2 regions of the Curtobacterium sp. MCLR17_032 genome follow, and region 2 is predicted to be linked to the other one. Evidence: riboswitches for the same ligand, from Rfam matches in the RefSeq annotation. Region 2 holds a riboswitch; the other holds the start of a gene.
What was found. Region 2 has a riboswitch for thiamine pyrophosphate ahead of thiM (hydroxyethylthiazole kinase). Riboswitches for the same ligand answer to the same signal wherever they lie in the genome.

Region 1 (3,406 bases), 370 kb from region 2:
GAGCGAGTCCATGATGAGCTGCAGCGAGTGCGGGTGCCCGACGTTGAGCGAGTTGCCGGTCCCCGTGACGTCCATGTAGTAGCGCTTGTCGTCGTCCATCAGCCGGTAGTACGCGGCGTTGTCGAGGCCGCGGAAGGACAGCGTGGGACCGAGGTGGTTGCCCTCGGCGGTGTGGTTGTAGACGACGTCGATGACGACCTCGATGCCGGCGCGGTGCAGCTCCCGCACCATCGTCTTGAACTCCTGCACCTGCTGCCCGCCGTCGCCCGAGGACGAGTAGTGCGAGTGCGGCGCGAAGAACCCGATGGTGTTGTAGCCCCAGTAGTTCGACAGCCCCTTGTCCTGCAGCGTCGAGTCGTTCACGAACTGGTGCACCGGCATCAGCTCGAGCGTCGTCACGCCCAGACGCTGGAGGTGCTCGATGACCGCCGGGTGCGAGACGCCGGCGTAGGTGCCGCGCTGGTCCTCCGGCACGTCCGGGTGCGTCTCGGTGAGGCCCTTGACGTGTGCCTCGTAGATGACGGTCTCGCCGTAGGGGATCCGGGGAGCCCGGTCACCCTGCCAGTCGAAGAACGGGTTGATCACCACGCCCTTCACCATGTGTGCGGCCGAGTCCTCGTCGTTCGTGGAGTCCGGGTCGCCGAACGTGTACGAGAAGAGCGACTGGTCCCAGTCGATGTCGCCGCTCGTCGCCTTGGCGTACGGGTCGAGCAGGAGCTTCGCCGGGTTCGACCGGACGCCGTTCGCCGGGTCGTACGGCGCGTGGACGCGGAAGCCGTACTCCTGCCCGGGGCCGACGGTCGGGAGGTAAGCGTGCCAGACGTGCGCGTCGACCTCGACGAGGCGGACGCGCTCTTCGGTCCCGTCGGCATCGAACAGGCAGAGCTCGACCCCTTCGGCGACCTCGCTGAACACGGCGAAGTTCGTGCCGCTGCCGTCGTAGGTCGCGCCGAGCGGGTAGGGGTTGCCGGGCCAGGTGTGCAAACGTGCCTCCAGGAGAGATGAACTGGGCCAACGTATCGGCGCACCCCTGTGATGTCCGCCGTTCAGGGGCGCACTGTGGAGCGTTCCCACTCTCCACAGCCCCTCGTCGGACAGGTCGGCTCCTCCCTCCACAGGCTGGACGACGAGCGGGTCCCTCCACAGTTCGTCCCCGCCCGTCCGTCAGCCAGTGCTGGCGGAGTAGCGTCGCCGCCATGACCAACATCGTCACGCAGATCGCAGACAAGGTGCGGCCCGTCGGCGTCGCCTCGAACTACGGCGACCCGGTGGAGGTCGGCGACAGCACGCTGATCCCCGTCTCCGTCAACTGGTACGGCTTCGGTGGGGGCTCCGACTCCGACGAAGACGGTGCTGGCGGTGGCGGCGGCGGGGCCGTCTCGCTCCCGGTCGGCGCCTACGTCCGCCGTCCCGGCCAGGACCTCGCGTTCGAGCCGAACGTCATCTCGCTCCTGACGGTCAGCATCCCGGTCATCTGGGTCGCCGGCAAGGTGCTCGTCAAGCTCATCCGCGCGCTCAAGAAGTGACCGCCTGACGGACAGGAGGCCCGTGGTCACGTGACCACGGGCCTCCTGTCCGGTGGGTACACTGCTTAGACACACACGGGAGTCCGCCAGAGCGGGCTGAGAGGGAGCGAACCGCGCTCCGACCGTCGAACCTGATCCGGATCATGCCGGCGCAGGGAGGAGTCATCGCGATGTCCACTGGTGCACCCACCACAACGTCCACCGAACGTCCGGTCGTGAAGCGCTCGCTGCGCTGGCGGGTCGTCGACATCGTCGTCGCCGCGGTCCTCGCGGTGGCCGTCGGCGTCGTCTTCAAGCTCTGGGACGTCGCCTACGAGCCGATCGGAGCCGGGCTCGGCCTGGTGCTCCCGGGCTCGCAAGCCCTGGTCGGCGGCGTCTGGCTCCTCGCAGGGCCCCTCGTCGCCATCGTCGTGCGGAAGCCCGGCGCCGCACTCTTCGGCGAGATCGTCGCGGCCTCGGTCGAAGCGATGCTCGGCACGCAGTGGGGCTGGGGGACACTGGTCTCCGGTCTGGTGCAGGGCATCGGCGCCGAGATCGTCCTCGCGCTGTTCCTCTACCGCGTGTGGAAGCTGCCGGTGGTCATGCTCGCCGGAGCTGCGACCGGGCTCGCACTCGGGCTGAACGACGCATTCCGCTACTACGCCGGTGCGACGGCCGCGTTCCAGGTGACGTACGTCATCTGCGCGATCATCTCGGGCGTCGTCATCTCCGGTCTCGGGTCCTGGCTGCTCGTCCGCGCCCTCGCCCGCACCGGCGTGCTGTCGTCCTTCGCGGCCGGACGGGAGCACGGGCGGCGACCTCGAGCCTCCGCAGCGTGACGACCGTCCCCGCTCGGATCACCTTCTCCGGCTGGGGCTGGCGCTATCCCGAGCGGCGCACCTGGGCAGTCCGCGGCGTCGACCTGGTCATCGAACCCGGTGAGCGCGTCGCCGTCGTCGGGCCGTCCGGTGCCGGGAAGTCGACGCTCCTCCGCGCCGCGGCAGGTGTCCTCGCCGATGATCCGGACGATGCGGACGACACGGCAGCAGCAGTCGAGGGGACGATCCTCGTCGACGGAGTCGCACCCGTGTCCGTCCGCGGGCGGGTCGGCCTCGTCATGCAAGATCCCGAGGCCCACACCGTGATGTCCCGGATCGGCGACGACGTGGCCTTCGGGTGCGAGAACCTGGGTGTCGAGCGCAGCGACATCTGGCTCCGGGTGCGGCATGCGCTCGACGTCGTCGGACTCGACCTGCCGCTCGACCGCTCCACCACGAGGCTGTCCGGCGGTCAGCGACAGCGGTTGGCGCTCGCGGGGGTGCTCGCGATGCGGCCGGGTGCGCTGGTGCTCGACGAGCCGTGCGCGAACCTCGACCCGAACGGTGTCGTGCAGGTGCACGACGCGGTCCGAGTCCTCCTCGACGACACCGGGGCCACGCTCCTGGTCGTCGAGCACCGCATCGGCACCTGGCTCGACCTGGTCGACCGGCTGGTGCTCCTCGAGCAAGGTGGCGGAGTCGTCGCCGACGGGGCGCCCGACGTCGTGCTCGCCGAGCACTCCGACGCGCTCGAACGTGGCGGCGTGTGGGTCCCGGGATCTGAGCCCACCCGCGGTTCGGCTCGGAGCGCGGGCCGCGACGCCCTCCGCGCTGCTGCACTCCGTGGCGCTGCCCTGCCCGACGCTGACCCCCGTGGTCCGGCCCTGCCCGGCGCTGCGCGAGCGGGCGGAACACCAGGGCTGCAGACGACTGGGGCGGGGGAGTTCCGCCCACTCGGCGTCGGCGCCGGCGTCGGCGTCGACCCAGACCCCGACGATGCTCGCCCGTCGCGAGCGGGCGGAACACCAGGACCGCCCGCCCGCGCGACCCCGGCATCTCGCCCGCTCGGCGCGGGTGAGGGCG
Region 2 (3,406 bases):
ACCAGCGCTGCCGTGATCGCGTCCGCGTGCTCCTCGAGCCAGGCGACGTCGGCGCGGTAGAGCTCCGCGTGCCCGTGGGCCAGGTCGCTGACGAACTTCGGGTTGCCCGCCGCCGCCTCGGTGTCGATCGTCGTGACGAGGGCCACCAGGCTCGACGTCATCGTCTCGACGAGCACGCTGCGGGAGCGGGCGTCCAGACCGTACGCGCGGCAGAACTCGGCGGCGCGGGTCACCCGGTCGGTGAACTCGGGCACGGGCCCGCCCTCGTCGACACTGCTGGTGAACGGGGCGAACCGGTACACGGCACTGGCGACGTCCCAGACCCGCGGGCCGGGGTGCGCCGTGTCGAAGTCGATCACGCCGACCGCCGCGATGCCGTCGTAGACGACGTTGTACGGGGCGAAGTCGCCGTGCACGATGGTCTCGACCGGCAGCCGCTCGGCCTGCGACCAGACGTCGGTCGTGTCGTCACGCGGGAACGAGGCGGCAGCGTCGTGGAACTGCCGCAGCAGGCGTGCGGTCGTGACGAGGGCGGCCTCGCTCGCGACGTCCGCGGTCCAGGGGTACTCGCCCGCCTCGCCGGGGACGAACGTCACGGTCTCGAGCTGTGCGCCGAGGGCGATCGGGGCGGGGGCCGCGACGAAACCCTGCTCGTGCAGGTGCGTCAGCAAGCGGTGCACGGTGGGGGTCCACGGCCCGGCAGGCCGGTGCACCCGGTCGTCGGCCTTGGTGATCCGTTCCATGGGGGAACCTCCTGAGCGTCGTCGTCGACGTGCTCGCCACTGTAGTGGCAGGAGCGGACGCTCGGGTCGGCCGACCGGCGACCATCCGATCGGCGCGCCGTCGGCGAGACGGAAGGCGCAGTCCGGACAGGATCAGGCCGGCTAGGGACAGCGACGGGCCGGAGTTGGACCGGTCGGAGTCAGTCCGGCAGCAGCTCCCGCAACCAACCCGGGCCGCGGACGTCGGCGCCGAGCGCCTGCACCCGGTCCCGCAGGCCACGGTCGGCGGTCACCACGACGACCGGCGCGTCCCCCGCGGCGACGGCCGCCTCGACGGCAGCGACCACCGCGTCGTCACCGGACGCCGCCGCCCGGTCGATCGTCACCGGCGGCAGACCCGGCCGCGGGGCGGACGGTGCCGGCTCCGTGGTCGCGCTGCGGGCCTCCCCCTCGAGCACGACGGTCCAGCGCGGCCACCAGGCGGTCGACGGCAGGTCGAGCGCGGTCGCGGGGACGCCGGCCGCGGCGAGCGCGCGGACCTGCTCCACGAGTCGGGTGGCGGCGCCGGCGCGGTCCTTCCACCAGCCGTCGGCGACGCTGCCGACGACGTTGGCGGCGTCGACGACGACGTGCGGGGTGCGGTCGAGGGTGGCGCGGAGGGCCGCCCAGGAGCGGCCGAAGCCGGGATGCAGGTCGAGCGCGTCGACGTCGGCGACGGGGACCCAGGCCAGGGCGAGGCTCTCGCGGTCGGCCATCACGGGTTCGAAGGGCCGGGAGGCGCGCCCCACGACGGTCGTGTACGTCCAGAACCCGAGGTCGAGGACGGCGGTGTGGCGGAGGTCGACGGCGTCGTCGGGGACGCCGGCTTCCTCGGCGGACTCGCGGAGGGCGGCGGTGACGGGGTCCTCGTGCTGGTGGCGGGCGCCGCCGGGGATGCCCCAGGTGTCGCCGTGGTGGCTCCACTCGACGCGGTGCTGCAGCAGGACGCGGCCGTGTCCGTCGTCGACGAGCAGGCCGGCGGCGCCGAAGCGGCCCCAGGCCTTTGTGCCGTCTGCGCCGTACGCCCAGGCGTCGCCCGGGTCGCGGGGGCCGGAGGGGGGTCCGGGTGGCGGTCCGGCAGGGGTCGCGGTCCGTCGTTCGTCGTCCACGTGTCCACCCTTCCACAAACGTCCGTCAGGAGCCCCTGGACGTCGGTGCCGATGCGTGTACGGTGTCGACCGAGACACGGGGTGCCGCATCCGAGCGGCTGAGATCACACCCGTCGAACCTGCTCGAGCTCGTACTCGCGAAGGGATCGTCCATGGAGAACGCTGCGCCCACGATCGACTGGGCCCACCGAACCGCCGACCTGCTGGAGGCCGTCCGCACCCGGGCGCCGCTGGTGCAGTGCATCACGAACACGGTGGTGCAGAACGTCACCGCGAACGTGCTGCTCGCGCTGGGGGCGTCGGCCGCGATGGTCGACGTGCCGACCGAGGCGGGGCCGTTCGCCGGCGTCGCGGACGGGCTGCTCGTCAACACCGGCACCCCGCACGCCGAGCCGCGCGTCGCCTCGCTGGAGGCCGCGGCCGCCGCCGTGGTCGCGGGGACGCCGTGGGTCCTCGATCCGGTGGCAGTGGGGTCGTTGCCGGTCCGGACCGCGCTGGCGCGTGACCTGCTCGCACTCCGGCCCACGGTCCTCCGGGGGAACGCGTCGGAGGTGCTCGCGGTCCTCGGCGCCTCGGCGGGCGGTCGTGGTGTCGACAGCACCGTCGGGACGGAGGACGCGCACGACGCCGCGGTCGCGGCCGTCCGGGCTGACACGGTCGGGGCCGTCGCCGTCTCGGGTCCGGTCGACCTGCTGGTGGCGCCGAGCGGGCTGGTACGGGTCGCGAACGGTACGGAGCTCCTCACCCGGATCACAGGCGGCGGGTGCGCGCTCGGCGCGGTCGTGGCGGCCTTCGCGGCGGTCTCCCCCGGCAGTCCGCTGGACGCGGCCGTCGCTGCGACGGCGGTGCACACGATCGCCGCCGAGCTGGCGGCGCGCGACGCCGGTGGCCCCGGTACCTTCCAGCCGCTGTTCCTCGACCGGCTCGCCTCGCTGAGCCCGGAGGACGTCGTCCGGGAGGCCCGGATCACCGCCGACACGTCGGCTGCGGCCGTCCTCGGCATCGCCGGCGGGGCCGCCTGATGCCCGGCACGGACGACTTCGGCGTCTACCTGGTGACCGACTCCGCGATGGCGGAACGCCACGGGCACGGGGTGCTCGGCGTGGTCCGGGCCGCGGTCGGTGCCGGGGTGCGGATCGTGCAGGTGCGTGACAAGACCGCGTCGGCTCGGGACCTGCTGGCACTCACCGCCGCCGTGGCCGATGCGGTGGGCGACCGGGCGCTGGTGGTCGTGGACGACCGGCTCGACGTCGCCCTGGCCGCTCGGCACGCGGGACACCGGGTGGCCGGTGTGCACCTCGGGCAGTCGGACGTCCCGGCGAGCGCCGCCCGTGCACTGCTCGGCCCGGACGCCCACGTCGGGCTGACGGCGAACACGACGCGGCACCTGGTGGAGGTCGCGACGATGCCCGCCGGGTCGGTCGACCTGCTCGGAGTCGGGGTGGTGCACCCGACCAGCACGAAGCCGGACCACCCGCCGGCGCTCGGCGTCGCCGGGTTCGGACGGCTCGCGGCGACGACGACCGTGCCGTGCGT

Region 1: another riboswitch for thiamine pyrophosphate. It lies ahead of DEI97_RS04950 (ECF transporter S component); the one in region 2 lies ahead of thiM (hydroxyethylthiazole kinase).

Annotation. Positions count from the first base shown of each region.
Region 1 covers NZ_CP126268.1:1,048,914-1,052,319, forward strand. The annotation lists gene glgX (glycogen debranching protein GlgX) at 1-984, opposite strand, end outside; gene DEI97_RS04945 (hypothetical protein) at 1,197-1,526, shown strand; TPP riboswitch at 1,592-1,702, shown strand; gene DEI97_RS04950 (ECF transporter S component) at 1,697-2,344, shown strand; gene DEI97_RS04955 (ABC transporter ATP-binding protein) at 2,341-3,406, shown strand, end outside.
Region 2 covers NZ_CP126268.1:1,421,685-1,425,090, reverse strand. The annotation lists gene DEI97_RS06755 (phosphotransferase enzyme family protein) at 1-743, opposite strand, end outside; gene DEI97_RS06750 (NUDIX domain-containing protein) at 923-1,870, opposite strand; TPP riboswitch at 1,938-2,034, shown strand; gene thiM (hydroxyethylthiazole kinase) at 2,023-2,892, shown strand; gene thiE (thiamine phosphate synthase) at 2,892-3,406, shown strand, end outside.